Regions from separate parts of the Acidovorax sp. GW460-11-11-14-LB4 genome, predicted to be linked through region 1. Evidence: riboswitches for the same ligand, from Rfam matches in the RefSeq annotation. Region 1 holds a riboswitch; the other holds the start of a gene.
What was found. Region 1 has a riboswitch for S-adenosylhomocysteine ahead of ahcY (adenosylhomocysteinase). Riboswitches for the same ligand answer to the same signal wherever they lie in the genome.

Region 1 (10,987 bases):
CGTGTACAAAAAATTCTCGGTTGCCATCGCCGCCCTGGATGGGGCTGTCAATCCACGCCAGCACTTCCAGGCCCAACGTGGCGCAGCAATCGCTGATGCGCTGCTCCACCACCGCATACAAGGACTCGTCGCGCACGATACCGCCCTTGCCCACCTGCCCGGGTTGCAGCTCGAACTGCGGCTTGACCAGCATGACCAGGTCGCTCTGGGGTGCCAGCAACGGCACCAACGCAGGCAACACCAGGGTGAGCGAGATGAAAGACAGGTCACCCGTCACCAGCGCAAAACTGGGGGTGATGTCCACATCAGCGCACTCGGGCCGGCGGCGGCGCTCCACCGGCAGCGTTCCCTGGGCGCGCTGCGCGCGCTCGGACTTGAAGGCCTCGATGTCCTGGTCCTTGGCGTCGTCGCTGTCGTCGTACGCCTCGTCCACCAAGCCGCCATTGCGCATCCAGCTGTAGGGGGCCTCGGGTTGGGTCTCGTTGTCTTCTTCGGGCACGATGACTTCGGACAAGGCCATCTCACAAGCCTGCACCAACGCATCGGGCGTGAGCGAGCGGGCATTGACGCCCTCCACACACACCACACGCAGATCGCTGCGCAGCCGGTCGTGCAACTGGGCGTGGCCCACGTCCACCCCAATCACCTGGGCGGCGCCCTGCTGAAGCAGGCAGTCAGTAAAGCCGCCTGTGCTCTGCCCGACATCCAGGCACCGCAGGCCAGCCACCGACAGGCCCAGCGCCTTGAGCGCGCCTTCCAGCTTGAGCCCGCCGCGCGAGATGTACTTGGCTTCTGCATCGTCCAGCAGCTGCACCTCGGCCACCGACGGAATGTCGTCGCCGTTCTTCACCACCTTCTGCCAGGGCGCCAGCGGCGACAGGCGCCACTGCACGCCCGAGGCAATCAGGCGCTGCGCCTGCGAGCGCGTGGCAGCGTGGCCACGCTCCACCAAAAATACGTCTGCGCGCATCGCGCCCATCCTTTTAGAGTCAAATCGGCTGGTAGCGCTAGTGAATCATGCGCCAGCAGCTATCAATTAGAGAGCAATCAGACATTGCTCCGCGCAACGGCGCCAGACCACCGTGCGCGCGCCCCGTCGCCGGGGCGCGCTGCACAGGGATCAGTAGCGGTAGGTGTTGGCCTTGTAGGGGCCTTGCTTGGACACGCCGATGTAGGCGGCCTGCTCGTCAGTGAGTTCGGTCAGCATGGCGCCCACCTTCTTGAGGTGCAGGCGCGCCACTTTCTCGTCGAGGTGCTTCGGCAGCACATAGACCTTGCCAGCCTGGTACTCGTCCTGCTTGGTGAACAGCTCGATCTGCGCGATGGTCTGGTTGGCGAAACTGGAACTCATCACGAAGCTGGGGTGGCCAGTGGCGCAACCCAAGTTCACCAAGCGGCCCTTGGCCAGCAGCGTGATCTTCTTGCCGTCAGGGAAGATGACATGGTCCACCTGGGGCTTGATCTCGTCCCACTGCAGCTTCTCCAGCGAAGCCACATCGATCTCGTTGTCGAAGTGACCGATGTTGCACACGATGGCTTCGTCCTTCATGGCGGCCATGTGCTCGTAGCGGATCACGTTCTTGTTGCCGGTGGCCGACACGAAGATGTCGCACTTGTCGGCAGCGTATTCCATCGTCACGACCTTGTAGCCTTCCATTGCGGCTTGCAGGGCATTGATGGGGTCGATCTCGGTGACCCACACCTGGGCGCTCAGGGCACGCAGAGCCTGGGCAGAGCCCTTGCCCACGTCACCGTAGCCCGCCACGCAGGCGACCTTGCCGGCGATCATCACATCGGTGGCGCGCTTGATGGAGTCCACAAGCGATTCGCGGCAACCGTACAGGTTGTCGAACTTGCTCTTGGTCACCGAATCGTTCACGTTGATGGCACGGAACATCAGGCTGCCCTTGGCGGCCATTTCGTTCAGGCGCAATACGCCGGTGGTGGTTTCTTCGGTCACGCCGATGATGTGGGCGCTCTTGCGGCTGTACCAGGTCGGATCCACGGCCAGCTTGGCCTTGATGGCGTTGAACAGGCAGGTTTCTTCTTCGCTGGTCGGGTTGGCGATCAGTGATGCATCCTTTTCGGCGCGCTTGCCCAGGTGCATCAGCAGCGTGGCATCACCGCCGTCGTCCAGGATCATGTTGGGACCTTCGCCCTCGGTGCCGGCAGCGCCGAAGTCAAAGACGCGGTGGGTGTAGTCCCAGTATTCCGCCAGGGTTTCGCCCTTGATGGCGAACACGGGCGTGCCAGCGGCAGCAATCGCGGCCGCGGCGTGGTCTTGTGTGGAGAAGATGTTGCACGATGCCCAGCGCACTTGTGCACCCAGCGCCTGCAGGGTTTCGATCAGCACGGCGGTCTGGATCGTCATGTGCAACGAGCCGGTGATGCGCGCACCCTTGAGCGGCTGCTTGGCGGCGAATTCTTCGCGGATGGCCATCAGGCCAGGCATTTCCGTTTCGGCGATGCGGATCTCTTTGCGGCCCCATTCGGCCAGGCCGATGTCGGCAATGATGCAGTCGGTGTTGACGGGGGCGTTGACGCGTGCGTTCATGATGGTTTCGTGCTCCAAAGCATGTTTGAAAAGCCACTGCGCGAAGGGGATGGTCGATACGACTCACCGCACGCGAAGTGGATGAGCGTCGTTGCTAGATGACTCCGAGCCTCACGCCCCGCCTGTGCTGGGGACGCTGCAACGCTCCTCGGATCGGCGGATTATAAAAGCAAGTGCTCGCCCGGCGCTACGCCAGCGGGGCAATCCATCCCCGAGCCTTGCACGGAACAGTAAAATCCCGCGACTGCAGACCTCGTGGCCTCCCCGCAGGCCCTGCCCCCAGATTCTTGTGCAGGGCACGCTGCCCCGCTCCATCCCATTCAGGAACCCCTGTGTCCTACGCCCCAGAAACCCGGCGCCGCCGCACCTTTGCCATCATCTCCCACCCCGATGCGGGTAAGACCACGCTGACCGAAAAGCTTCTGCTGTTCTCGGGCGCGATCCAGATCGCCGGCGCCGTGAAGGGCCGCAAGGCCAGCCGCCACGCCACGTCAGACTGGATGGAAATTGAAAAGCAGCGCGGCATCTCAGTGGCCTCGTCGGTCATGCAGATGCTCTACCGCGAGCACGTGATCAACCTGCTCGACACACCCGGCCACAAGGACTTCTCGGAAGATACCTACCGCGTGCTCACCGCCGTCGATTCGGCGCTGATGGTGATCGACGCCGCCAACGGTGTGGAAGCGCAGACGCGCCGCCTGATCGAAGTCTGCCGCCAGCGCGACACGCCCATCATTACCTTCGTCAACAAGATGGACCGCGAAGTGCGCGACCCGCTGGACATCATGGACGAAGTGGAGCGCGAGCTGGGCATGCCCTGCTGCCCCATGACCTGGCCCGTAGGCCAGGGCAAGGCCTTCGGCGGCATCATCAACCTGCGCACCAAGACCATGACGGTGTTCGAGTCCGGCAGCGAACGCCGCCCGCAGGACTTTGAATCCATACCTCTGTCGGATGAAACCACACTGCGCGCGCGCTTCGGCGCCGAGTTTGACGCCGCGCTGGAGAGCATGGAGCTGGCCGTGGGCGCATCCCCCGCATGGGACCACGAGGCCTTCCTGGCCGGCAAGCTGACCCCCGTGTTCTTTGGCTCCGGCGTGAACAACTTCGGGGTAATGGAGGTGCTGGACGCACTGGTAGACATGGCACCGCCACCCGGCCCGCGCGTGAGCACGCTCGAAGTCAACAAACAGCCCGTGGTCAAGACCATCCAGCCCGAAGACGAAGGCTTTGCTGGCGTGGTGTTCAAGGTGCAAGCCAACATGGACGCCAACCACCGAGACCGCATCGCCTTCGTGCGCGTGGCGAGCGGCAAGTACACGCCGGGCATGAAGCTCAAGGTGCAGCGCACCGCCAAGGAACTGCGCCCCACCTCGGTCGTGACCTTCATGTCCCAGCGCCGCGAGGCCGTCGAAGAAGCTTATGCAGGCGACATCATCGGCTTCACCACGCACGGCGGCGTGCAGCTGGGCGACACCATCACCGACGGCGCCAACCTGCAGTTCACCGGCCTGCCGTTCTTCGCACCCGAGATGTTCATGACCGTCGTGCTCAAGAACCCGCTGCGCACCAAGCAGCTCCAGCAGGGCCTGGCCCAGCTGGGCGAGGAAGGCGCGATCCAGGTCTTCAAGCCCGATGCCGGCGGCAACATGCTGCTGGGCGCCGTGGGCCAGTTGCAGTTTGAAGTGGTACAGCACCGCCTGAAGGCCGAGTACGACGCCGATGTGCGGCTGGAGGGCTGCCAGTACACGGGCGCGCGCTGGATCACGGCCGACAATGCCGCCGACCTGCGCGCGTTCACCGACGCCTACCCGCTGCGCCTAGCGCACGACGCGGCCGACACACTGGCGTACCTTTGCACCTCGCCCTACGACGTGCGGCTGGCGCAGGAGCGGTTTCCGAAGATCCATTTCCATCCTCTGCGGGAGCATGCGGGGTTGGCTTTGCAGGCCAGCGCATGAGCGCCCCGAGTTCCATGAAGGCCCACACGGGGGTGCCATCCCCAGCCACCCACCCGGGTAACAACTTCGACGCGATCCGCATCGTGGCCGCGACGATGGTGCTGTACAGCCACCACTTCGCGCTCACCGGCCAAATGGAGCCGTCTTTCTTTGGCATCCACAGCCTAGGCGGACTCGCGGTCACCGTCTTCTTCGTGCTCAGCGGCTATCTGGTCAATGCAAGCTGGCAGAGAGACCCCCATCTCTGGCGATTCGGTCTTCGACGCTTCTTGCGCATATGGCCAGCCCTTACCGTCGCTGTTGTACTGACCGCCTACGTGTTGGGGGCCTTGGTCACTCAACTTCCGCTGAAGGAATACCTGACACACCGCGCAACGGCCAACTACCTGCAGGCACTGGGGATGAAGATCCACTTCGTACTGCCGGGCGTGTTTGAAAACAACCCCTACCGCCTGGGCGTGAATGGATCGCTGTGGACCATTCCCATCGAAGTGCGCTGCTACATCGCGCTGGGCCTAGCGGGGTTGATTGGTCTGTTGAAGTACCGACCCGTGCTGCTTTTGAGCATTGCGGTTCTTATCGGCTGGTTTCTCACCCGTAGCAATCCCGACGTGACCGGCACGGTTCACCACGGTCGTGAGCTGAGTGCGTTCTTCTTGGCCGGCGCCGCGCTCTACACCTTGGAGCCGTACTGGCGCCGTCGGCCTGTGCTGTGGGGCGGAGCCATCGCCCTTGCAACTGCCTCCGTGTGGATGGCGGGCTGGCGGCATAGCGCTTTGCTGCTCGGGCTGCCGTTTTTCATCATTTATTCCGGAACGCAAACCACGGCATACATCCGGCGCGCTGGCCGGTGGGGAGATCCTTCGTATGGCATTTATCTGTTCGCATTTCCCATCCAGCAAACCGTCATTCAGTATGGCTGGCCCCAGCTGGGATTCACAGGAACGCTCTGCATATCGCTTGCCATTACCGTGGTGCTGGCCTACGCCAGTTGGCATCTGGTGGAGAAGCAAGCTTTGAGATTCAAGCCGTCGTCCTCGCAGGAGTGGTTTGGCGCGTCTGCCGTGCGCGCCGTCAAAACCCGCTTTCTGGCGCTGTCCGAACTGCAGTACTTCGCCTTCGTCTTGGCGTTGATTGGCGTCGTGTATGCCGCCTGGCTCGTCGCCTCCTGGCCCGGAATTCTGGGGCAAGACAGCCTTGCCATCATGCTGGAGGTCGATACCGATCGCGTGCACCAAGCCAACAAGCCGGCATTCTGGTATCTCTATGCGCTGCTCACCTACGGCGCAACAGGGCGGGTCGAGGTTCCGATCGCTTTGCAGATGCTGATTTGTGCAGCAGTGTGCGCACGCATACTGGCCTGGATGCTGGCGCGCCGCATGTGGAAGAGCTTTGCCTACTGCCTCATCTTTGTCGCACTGGCGCCCAGTGTCGTGTACTACTCCAGCAGCTTCTACTCGGACGGTATCTATGCGATTGCGCTCAGCGGCATGATGTTCGAAGTGTGGAGGAGCATCCGCAACCGCAGCGTGAATCTATCGTCGTTGCTGATCTTCTTCGTCACCATACCGTTTGCAATCTTCGGGCGACCCAACGGCGTGTTGAATCTAATACCGCTTGCGGGATTGACCTGGGTACTGTCCAAGCCCTACAGAATCCGCATGAGCTTGGTCATCGTCCCTTGGCTTATCGTCGGCTTTGGCAGCCAGTTCATCTACAAGTACAAGAACCCTATCGGTTCGATATTCCCGCTCGCACTGTATGAAACGGTGGGTTTCCTGGAGCACCGGCCTATGGGACTGTGGGAACACGACCAACCGCGCGTCACAGCCAAAACAGTCGATGCGCTGACCTCTACGGGCCAATCGCTGGACAAGATCCGCGAGTTCTACGACCACTACTACTGGGACCCATTGATCTTCTTTCCCACGGGCCCCGCTCTTATGTCGCTCTCAGACAAATCGAAAAGAACCATCCTCAAGGAGTTCTTCAAATACAACCTGTGGCACAACTTCCCCGCCTTCATGGCCAGCCGTGTCAATATCTTTCTGTACGCGGCGATGGCCAATGGCGGCATCCCCGGCCCCTCCGAGACCGGCAAGATACTGCCATACACCAAATCCATATCCAGTGTCCAGCCCTTGAAGTTCTCGCTGCGCAAACATCTCCATGCCTGGTATGACTTTTCCATCCAGCATCGCGCAATCCTGTGGACACCCTGGGGCGGGCTCGTATTGTTGGCAGTGGCGCTTCGCCGCACGATGAAACAACGCGACAAGGTCGTTGCACTGATTGCAGGAACATATGCCCTGCAACTGGCCGCCGTTTTCATTTTTTCGATCGCGGGAGAATACCGGTACCTTCTGGCGTTTTTCACTGCACCGCTGGTTTTGCTCCCCATCATTTGCCGGACATCGGAGCAAGAAAATGCCTAACGTCACCATAGCGCTCACGCTGCTCTGCGTGCTGTCCATCAGCGTTGGGCAAATCCTGTTCAAGAAAGCGGCCGGAGCGTTCTCAGCGCCGTTGACATGGCAGGCGTTTGTCTTCAATGGCTGGCTCATCGCGTCGCTGGTTCTATACGGCCTCACAACGCTGGGCTGGGTATGGATTCTGCGCAATGTACCCCTGCATCTTGCCTACCCCTTCATGGCCCTGGCATTCCTCATCGTTCCAACGCTGGCCTGGATGTTCCTTGGCGAGCCTCTGCATTGGCGCACGCTGGCTGGCGGTGCGCTGATCATGGCAGGCGTGGCGTTGGCTTCCACCAGCTGAGAAAACGAAAATGCGCATTGCTGTCGCCATTCCCTGCTACAAGGTATTGCAGCATATCCTCGGGGTCATCTCCGCCATTGGGCCCGAAGTGAACGTCATCTACGCTGTAGACGACGCTTGTCCTGACGGCAGTGGCCGCTTTATTGAAGAACACAACTCGGACCCTCGCGTCCGCGTACTTTACAACCCCGAGAACCGGGGCGTGGGCGGTGCCGTAGTAACGGCCTACGAAGCCGCTATCGCCGATGGGATGGACATCGTAGTCAAGATTGACGGTGATGGACAAATGAATCCAGCGCTGCTGCCATTGTTCGTACGACCCCTCATACGCAGGCAAGCCGACTACACAAAGGGCAATCGCTTCTATCGGCCCGAATCCCTGCGCGGCATGCCCCCAGTGCGGCTGTTTGGCAACGCGGTGCTATCTTTGATGACCAAGTTCAGTTGCGGCTATTGGTCTTCAATGGATCCGACCAATGGCTACACCGCTATTCATACAGCGGTTTTACGCCAACTACCGCTTGCGAAACTGGAGCGCCGGTATTTTTTCGAAACAGATATGCTTTACCACTTGAATACCATTCGAGCGGTCGTACACGACGTTCCCATGGATTCAGTCTATGCATCCGAAGAGTCGAATCTAAAGGTCTCCAAAATACTGCCTGAATTTTTGGGCAAGCATATTTCTCGGCTTATCAAGCGCTACGTGTACCTGTATCTCCTGCGGGATTTCAATATCGGTAGCCTATACAGCGTCCTAGGCGGATTGTTGTGCCTAATAGGCATCACCTTCGGTGGCTTTCATTGGCTCCACGGAATGGCCACCGGAGTTCCCGCTTCCAGCGGAACTGTGATGTTCGCCGCGCTGCCACTCATTATCGGCATTCAGTTTTTGATTGCTTTTTTGCACTATGACGTGAGCAACGTGCCGCGCGAGGCTCTCAGTCCCGAGTTATCCGATGAGGACTGATACCGCTGTCAAAACCGACCTGCACTGGATCCAAGCCCTGCGTGGCATTGCTGCGCTGATGGTGCTCTTCTTCCACATGCACCCTCATTGGGATCTGTCGCCGATATTGTCTGCAACCAGCACGATCACACGGTGGGGCTTCTCAGGGGTAGACATTTTTTTCACACTCAGCGGGTTCGTGGTCTACCGCTCGGCCCTGCGCACCATTCCTGAGAGCGGCATCAAGCCTTTCGCGATGAAGCGGTTGCGACGCATCTATTTGGGTTATTGGCCCGTCCTGCTGCTCATCGCACTGACGACAGTCTGGACATACCAGGAGAGCCTGCCACCACTGCAGAAGATAATTTTCAGCACACTGCTGCTGTACCCCAACATTTGGGACAACTGGCTGCCTCCAGCATGGTCGCTGACGATGGAAATCTACTTCTACCTGTGGATCATTCCCATTGCAGTCGTTCCGACGCGATATCGGATTAAAGCCATCATTTTGATAATGCTGGTACTCGCGGCTTGGGGCATCGCATGGGTCACCATCGACCCGCAACGTGTGTTTGAAGGCAACCAACCGCTACGGTATGGGCTCACCGGACTGGGGCTGGAGTTCCTGGCAGGAGCACTGGTCGCCCACGCCTATGACAGGCGCGCTCCAATCTTTCGAACACATCAAACCACCATCCCGCTGTGCCTCCTGCTGATAGCCTCGGGCTTTGCGGTAGGTTCCATGTCGCCGTTTTTTGATCGTGTCGAAGTCATGCGGGCGGCGAGCTTCGGGGTGGTGGGCGTTGCCACTCTGGTCATTGCCCTATGCCTCGAGCAAACCAGGTTTTCACCACCCGCTTGGCTGGTCGCAGTGGGCGATGCTTCCTACAGCTTGTATTTACTTCACACCTTCCTGCTGGACGCCAGTGGTCGAATGCGCATGTCCCTTGGTATTTCGGAACCCCATTCGTTGCTGTTTTTCCTGCTAGGTCTGCCCATTGCAATTGTTGTCATCAGCATGCTGTGGTTCCGCTGCATCGAGAGGCCCCTCCTGCAAGCTGCGCGCTGATCATCGGACCAGAACACTTTCTGCATCTGCCACATGCTGCCCCTGCCTCACTGGAATTTGGCCGCTCGCTCCACCATCGCGGGAATATTCACCGACATCGACGACACCCTGACCACCGAGGGCGCCATCACGCCCGACGCACTGCAGGCGCTGGCTGACCTGAAGGCGGCGGGCCTGGTGGTCATTCCCATCACCGGACGGCCGATTGGCTGGTGCGAGCCTTTCATGGCGGGGCCAGCCGGTTCGACCTGGCCTGTCGATGCCATGGTGGCAGAGAACGGTGCCGTGGCATTTACCCGCAGCTCTGGCGCTCAACCAACCCTGGTCAAGCGCTACCAGCAAGACACCACCACGCGCAGCGCGAACCAGGCGCGCATGCGTGAGATCGCCGCCCAGGTCGCTGCGGAAGTGCCAGGCGTCGCCCTCAGCCGCGACAGCGCCGGGCGTGAGACGGACCTGGCCTTTGATTACGCAGAGTTCGACCGGCACGCGCCCGACACCGTGGAGCAGGTGCTGGCTGTGCTGCAGCGCGCTGGCATGCAGACCACGGTGAGCAGCATCCACATCCATGGCTGCTTTGGGGACTTCAATAAATGGCAGGGTGCCAACTGGATCGTGCGTGAGCTGCTGGGCCGCGACCTGGCGCAGGAGCTGGACCGCTGGGTGTTTGTAGGCGACTCGGGCAATGACCAGGCGATGTTCCAGCACTTCACCCACAGCGTGGGCGTGGCCAACATCGCGCGGTTTGCCCCGCAGCTCACACATCTGCCACGTTATGTGACGCAGGGCGAACGGGGCGCGGGGTTTGCCGAAGTGGCGCGGGCGATCCTGGCGGGGCGCTGACTGTCAGCGAAGCAAGCGCAGCAGGCAACAGGGCGCAGTCGCCACAGCCCCTGGCTGATCGACGCAACGGGGCCAACGCCCCCGTGACGGGACAGTACACACAAGACCGCCAGAAAGCAGTTTTGACGGAAAACGCCTGCTTGCGCCAGTGGAATATACCGTGATAGCTATTATTTCAATAGCACGGCCATCAAGCCTTGAGGAAGATATCGGTATCCGGCGCAAAACACGCATGCAGCGGCAGCAGCGCTCCGCCCAGCGCGCGGGCGTCCGAGCCCATGGTGCCCAGCTCCAGCCGGGGGGGCTGGTGCAGGCCTTCCCAGTTGTAATCGGCCAGCGCGTGGCGAGCGCCCTCGCACAAGGCCTGCAGCAGTTCGGGGGCGGCAGCGCCATCGACCACCACGGCATCCAGATCCAAAAACGCCGTGGCCGAGACGATGCAATGCGCCAGGCCGGCCGCAGCGCGCGCAATCCAGCCCCGGCTGTGTTCCAGCCACGGGGCCTGCAGCACACGCTTGTCGTAGGCGGCCATGGGGTCGAGGCCGTGTTCGCGAAAGCGCTGCTCCAGCTCCCACAGCGAGGCCTGGCTGATGAGCTGCGCGGGCGCCTGGCCCGGCTGGGCGGGTGACAGCGGCAGCGAAGCCACCGCACCCGCGTTGCCATGCAGACCGCGATGCAGGTGCGAGTTGATAACCAGCCCGCCGCCCACAAAGGTGTCCATGAACAGGTACAGAAAACTCGGGATGTCGCGCCCGCGCCCCTGCAGCAGCTCGGCCACGCAGGCGGCGGAGGTGTCCTTGGCAAAACTCACGGGCAGCTCGGTCATCTGCTGCACC
Region 2 (6,005 bases), on a different contig from region 1:
GGACCAGGCGCGCAAGGGGGCTGGGCACGTCCACCCGCAGGCGGCCCCGGGGCGCGGCGGCGGCGCTGGAAACGCTGGCATCGGCATCGTCCAGGTCGGCCAGCAGGCGCACCACGCGCTCATAGTAGGCAGCACCATCGGGCGTGACCTGCACGCGCCGGGTGGTGCGGTGCAGGAGCTTCACGCGCAGGCGCGCTTCGAGCTGCTGCACCAGCTGCGTGACGGTGGTGCGGCTCAGGTGCAGGGTGAGGGCAGCCTTGGTGAAGCTGCCGGATTCCACAACGCGGGCAAAGGCCTGCAGGGCGTCAAAACGGTCCATGGCGTACAGGTAGTTGAGGCATGCAGAAGGGACGGCAAGCCCGCCATTGTTTGGCGATCAGGAACAGTGGTGCGCAGATTAGCCGGTTTATCGAAACAACGCGCGCTCTTACAGTGGCTGCATCGCAACCATATGCCCTGCAGAACGAAAGGAATCCCATGCCCCACCGTGATGTTGTCTTCCCCGCAGGCCGCCAGGCGCTGTACGAGCGCAACCGCTATTCGCCCGCCGTGCGCGCCAACGGCTTCTTGTTTGTCTCGGGCCAGGTGGGCAGCCGCGAGGACGGCTCGCCCGAGCCCGACCTGGCCGCGCAGGTGCGCCTGGCGTTCAGCAACCTCAACGCCGTGCTGCACGCTGCAGGCTGCACGTTTGATGACGTGGTGGACGTGACGATGTTCGTGGTCAACCCGGAGGCGAACTTCGAGACCGTCTGGGGCGTCGTGCCCGAGTTCTGGGGGGAGGCGCCCTACCCCACGCTCACCGGCATCGGGGTGACCTGGCTGTACGGGTTCCAGTTCGAGATCAAGGTGATCGCGAAGCTGCCTGGATACAAGGGCTGATGGGCCGGAACACTTGAATCAAACAGGCTTCCAGCGATTACCGAACAAGCGCCGGAAGCTATTCAATTCATAGCATCACAGGTTCGGCGCCAGCAGCCGCTCCAGCACCTTCTCGTCCATGCCCCGGCGCTGGGCCATATCGTGCAGTTGGTCTTCGCCAATCTTGCCGACGTTGAAGTACACGCTGTCGGGGTGGCCGATGTAGAAGCCGCTCACGCTGGCGGCGGGCATCATGGCCAGGCTTTCGGTGAGCGACATGCCGATCTCGCCAGCCTGCAGCACGCGGAACAGGTCGGTCTTGGCGCTGTGGTCGGGGCAGGCGGGGTAGCCGGGCGCGGGGCGGATGCCCTGGTACTTCTCGGCAATCATGTCGTCGTTACTCAGCGCTTCACCGGCAGCGTAGCCCCACAGGTCGGTGCGCACGCGGTGGTGCAGAGCTTCGGCAAAGGCTTCGGCCAAGCGGTCGGCCAGGCTCTTGAACATGATGGCGGAGTAGTCGTCCAGCGCGTCGATGAAGGCCTTTTCCTTCTTCTCGATGCCCAGGCCCGCCGTCACGGCAAACATACCGGCGTAGTCGGCAATGCCGCTTTCCTTGGGCGCCACAAAGTCGGCCAGGCAGCGGCTGGGGCGAGTCACGCCGTCGATGGTATGTTTCTCGGCCTGCTGGCGCAGGCCGTACCAGGTCATGGCCACTTCGGTGCGGGTGTCGTCGGTATAGAACTCGATGTCGTCATCGTTCACGCTGTTGGCGGGCAGCAGGGCCATCACGCCGCTGGCCGTGAGCCACCGGCCTTCGATGATCTTCTTGAGCATGGCCTGCCCATCGGCAAACACGCGCGTGGCTTCCACGCCCACGATCTCGTCGGTGAGGATGGCGGGGTACGGGCCGGCCAGGTCCCAGGTCTGGAAGAACGGGCCCCAGTCGATGTACTTGGCCAGCTCGCCCAGGTCGAAGTTCTTGAACACGCGGCGGCCCAGCGCGCGGGGCACAGCGGGTTGGTAGGCCGACCAGTCCACGGGCGTCTTGTTGGCGCGGATCTTGGCCAAGGGCCACAGGGGAGTGGCCTTTTTGTTGGCGTGCTGGGTGCGCACCTTGTCGTAGTCGGCGTTCAGCTCATCCACGTAGCTCTGCACGCCGTCGCCCAGCAGGCTTTGCGCCACGCTCACGCTGCGGGACGCATCGGGCACGTAGACCACAGGGCCTTCGTAATGCGGAGCGATCTTGACGGCGGTGTGCACGCGGCTGGTGGTGGCGCCACCGATGAGCAGCGGGATCTTCTTGATGCGGAAGTGGTCGTCCTTCTGCATCTCGCCGGCCACGTACTGCATCTCTTCGAGGCTGGGGGTGATCAGGCCCGACAGGCCCACGATGTCGGCCCCCTCGACCTTGGCGCGCGCCAAAATCTCGTGGCAGGGCACCATCACGCCCATGTTCACCACCTCAAAGTTGTTGCACTGCAGGACCACGGTGACGATGTTCTTGCCGATATCGTGCACATCGCCTTTCACGGTGGCGATGATGATCTTGCCCTTGCTGCGCACATCGCGCCCGGCCAGTTCGTCCTGGCGCTTTTCTTCTTCGATGTAGGGGATCAGGTGGGCCACGGCCTGCTTCATCACGCGCGCGCTTTTCACCACCTGGGGCAGGAACATCTTGCCCGCGCCGAACAGATCGCCCACCACGTTCATGCCGTCCATGAGCGGGCCTTCGATCACGTGCAGCGGGCGCCCACCCTTGGCCAGGATGGCGCGGTAGGCCTCTTCAGTGTCTTCGGTGATGAAGTCGGTGATGCCATGCACCAGCGCGTGCGACAGGCGCTCGCCCACGGTCTTGGGGTGCTCGGGCGTTCCGCGCCATTCGAGCTTCTTGCTCTCGTCCTTGGCGCCGCTCTTGGCGGTTTCGGCGATCTCCACCAGGCGCTCACCCGCGTCGGGGCGGCGGTTGAGCACCACGTCTTCCACACGCTCACGCAGCACGGGCTCCAGGTCGTCGTACACGCCCACCATGCCCGCGTTGACGATGCCCATGTCCATGCCCGCCTGTATGGCGTGGTACAGGAACACCGTGTGGATGGCCTCGCGCACCGGGTCGTTGCCGCGGAAGCTGAACGACACATTCGACACACCGCCCGACACCTTGGCGCCCGGCAGGTTCTGCTTGATCCAGCGCACGGCCTCGATGAAGTCGACCGCGTAGTTGTTGTGCTCCTCGATACCGGTGGCCACCGCAAAGATGTTGGGGTCGAAGATGATGTCCTCGGGCGGAAAGCCCACCTCATCGACCAGCACGCGGTAGGCACGTTCGCAGATCTCGATCTTGCGCGCGTAGGTGTCGGCCTGGCCCACTTCGTCAAACGCCATCACCACGGCCGCAGCGCCATAGCGCTTGACCAGCCGCGCCTCGTGCTTGAACTTCTCCACGCCCTCTTTCATGCTGATGGAGTTGACGATGCCCTTGCCCTGGATGCAGCGCAGACCGGCTTCGATCACCTCCCACTTGGAGGAGTCCACCATGATGGGCACGCGCGCGATGTCAGGCTCGGAGGCGATCAGCTGCAGGAAGCGCACCATGGCGGCCTTGCTGTCGAGCATGGCCTCGTCCATGTTGATGTCGATGACCTGGGCGCCGTTTTCCACCTGCTGGCGCGCCACGGCCAGGGCCTCTTCGTACTGGCCGTTGAGGATCATGCGCGCAAACGCCTTGGAGCCGGTGACGTTGGTGCGCTCGCCGATGTTGACGAACAGCGTGCCCTCGCCGATGGAGACGGGCTCCAGGCCGGACAGCTTCATGGGGGGCAGGGACGGGGCAGACGCGGACATAGGACTCACCTGTGCAGGGGCAGCAGAAAAACAGGTGAGCGTCGTTGCGGTGGGGCTTGAATAGCTTTTGGGTACCCAAGCCTGACGGCCCCGTCGTGTGAGAGGCCGCTGCAACGCTCCTTGGGCAGATGCGGATTTTACCGGGTGATACCGGCTGGCGTTCGCCGCATCAGCGCACAGGCAGGAATTGCAAAAAGGTGCCGCCCACAATGCCTTGCACGTAACTGATGGCGGCGCGGCGGTACTTTTCGGTGGTGAACGCGGCCAGCAGGTCCAGCCGCGCGATGATCTTGCCGAACTCGCGCTCAAAGCTCAGGTTGCGGCCCAGCTGGCCGATCTCGTCGGCCAGCAGCAGCGGCTGGCCCTGGGCGTTGCGGCGCTGCGCCAGCAGCCACACGGCGGTCTCGACGTTGCGCGCGGCGTTGTAGAGGTGCTGGGCGTCCACGCCGTCGAGCAAGAAGAACTCGGTCTTGCCGCCGTGGGCCGTGATGACCATGTCGGCCGTGGCGTGAATGAAGGCCGCCACGCGGTCGCCCGCAAATTCGGGTGCCAGGGCCAGCGCCATGGCGGCGATGTCGCGGCGGCCCTGCAGTGGGGCCCAGGGCTGGCGCTGCAGCACGGCGGTGCGCAGCTGCTCCAGCGCCTGTTCGCGGCTGGTGGCAGCGCCCTTGCGCCATTCGGCAGGGTTGCGGCGGTAGAGCTTGTCGGCCAGGCGCAGCAGGCCGTCCAGGTTCTCCTGCATGGCCAGGGTGGCCATGCGGTTGGCATCGGACTGGGCCAGTTCGGCGGCATGGGTGGGTGCACCCTTCACCTCGCCGCGCGGGGTGGGGGCGTTGCTGGCACAGCCTGCCAGCACGCAGCAGGCCGCCACGCCGGCCCACCGACCCCGCAACCCCCGCAGCAGCAATAAAAACGGCCCTCGCATGGGGCCGATTATGGGTGGCGGCTTAGCGCCCCAGCCCGCCGGCGAACGGCGGTTGACATTGTTTGAAGAAGCGCGCTCGAGGCTGTTGTTACTACGCTGCCATGGCCGATGCGGGCAGGCCGAACAGGTGGTCAAACACCCAGTTGAAGACAAAGGTGTAGCAAAGGAAGAACACGATGAGCCCCAGGTCCATCACGAACGCGTGCCACAGGCTCACGCCAAACCACCAGGCAAACAGCGGCACCAGCGTGAACACCAGGCCGCCCTCAAACCCGATGGCGTGCGCCACGCGCCGCGCCACGCTGCGCCCGCGCACGGGCTGGCGTGCCTCCCAGCGCTCGAACGCCCAGTTGAAGACGATGTTCCAGACGATGGCGATCACCGAGGCTGCCACCGCCACCACGCTCGAATGCCCCGCGCCCTGGCCCGTGAGCAGCGCCAGGCCCACCGTGGCGGCGCCAATGGCGATCAGCTCGTACAGGGTCACGTAGATCACGCGGCGCTTGACGCCTTGCAGGCCAAAAAGAGTGGGAGTCTTGTCCATGGCCAGTACTTTATATTCGCCACACTGACATATAAAGTCAGCTTATTTCAGTTTTACTGATAGATAAAACCACCATGGCCTTCAACTCTGACAGCGTGCAGGTGTTTCTGACCGTGCTCGACCACGGCTCGTTCTCGGCCGCCGCGCGGGCCTTGTCGCGTGTGCCGTCGGCCGTGAGCATGACCATTGCGCACCTGGAGGCCGAGTTGGATGTGCAGCTGTTTGACCGCAGCGGGCGCGAGCCCCGGCCCACCGCCGCCGCCCGCGCGCTGGAGCCCCAGGCCCGGCTGCTGGCGGGACAGCTGCAGCAGCTCAACGCCCAGGCGCTGGCGCTCACCCAGGGGCTGGAGGAGCGGCTCACGCTGGCCATTGCGCCCGAGCTGCTGGCCTCGCGCTGGACGGAGGCGCTGGCGGCACTGGCGCAAGAACACCCGCTGCTGCAGATCGAGGTGCTGGCCGCGCCGCAGGTGGATGCGCTGGCGCTGCTGCACAGCGGCCGCGCGCAGCTGGCGCTGGTGTTCGAGCGGCCCAGCATCGACGGGCGCGAGGGCTTTCAGGAAGTGGGCACAGAAACCCTGGTAGCGGTGATGGCGCCGCAGCACCCGGTGCTGGTGGCCGCCCGCGCCGCCGCCCAAGCGCGCGGCGCACCATCAGAAGACGCCATGCTGCGCGAAGAGCACCTGACCACCACGCGCCAGATCGTGGTGGCCAGCCGCGACCTGGCACAGACCGACCCGCGCTTTGTGTTTGCCCGCCACCACTGGCGCACCGACAACCACCTGGCCGCGCTGGGCCTCATCGAAGCCGGCCTGGGCTGGGGCTGGCAGCCGCGCGCGC

Region 2: linked by a shared signal. The riboswitch ahead of metH (methionine synthase) and the one ahead of ahcY (adenosylhomocysteinase) in region 1 are both predicted to bind S-adenosylhomocysteine.

The regions. Positions count from the first base shown of each region.
Region 1 is NZ_JBWKYJ010000011.1:45,021-56,007, reverse strand. Features, by position in the region: gene AC07X4_RS06820 (TlyA family RNA methyltransferase) at 1-970, opposite strand, end outside; gene ahcY (adenosylhomocysteinase) at 1,121-2,554, opposite strand; S-adenosyl-L-homocysteine riboswitch at 2,631-2,710, opposite strand; gene AC07X4_RS06810 (peptide chain release factor 3) at 2,887-4,515, shown strand; gene AC07X4_RS06805 (acyltransferase family protein) at 4,530-6,950, shown strand; gene AC07X4_RS06800 (DMT family transporter) at 6,943-7,290, shown strand; gene AC07X4_RS06795 (glycosyltransferase family 2 protein) at 7,301-8,260, shown strand; gene AC07X4_RS06790 (acyltransferase family protein) at 8,250-9,308, shown strand; gene AC07X4_RS06785 (HAD-IIB family hydrolase) at 9,342-10,151, shown strand; gene AC07X4_RS06780 (ROK family transcriptional regulator) at 10,342-10,987, opposite strand, start outside.
Region 2 is NZ_JBWKYJ010000025.1:4,369-10,373, reverse strand. Features, by position in the region: gene AC07X4_RS11385 (LysR family transcriptional regulator) at 1-319, opposite strand, end outside; gene AC07X4_RS11380 (RidA family protein) at 478-879, shown strand; gene metH (methionine synthase) at 955-3,708, opposite strand; S-adenosyl-L-homocysteine riboswitch at 3,729-3,827, opposite strand; gene AC07X4_RS11370 (hypothetical protein) at 3,869-4,624, opposite strand; gene AC07X4_RS11365 (PACE efflux transporter) at 4,716-5,168, opposite strand; gene AC07X4_RS11360 (LysR family transcriptional regulator) at 5,243-6,005, shown strand, end outside.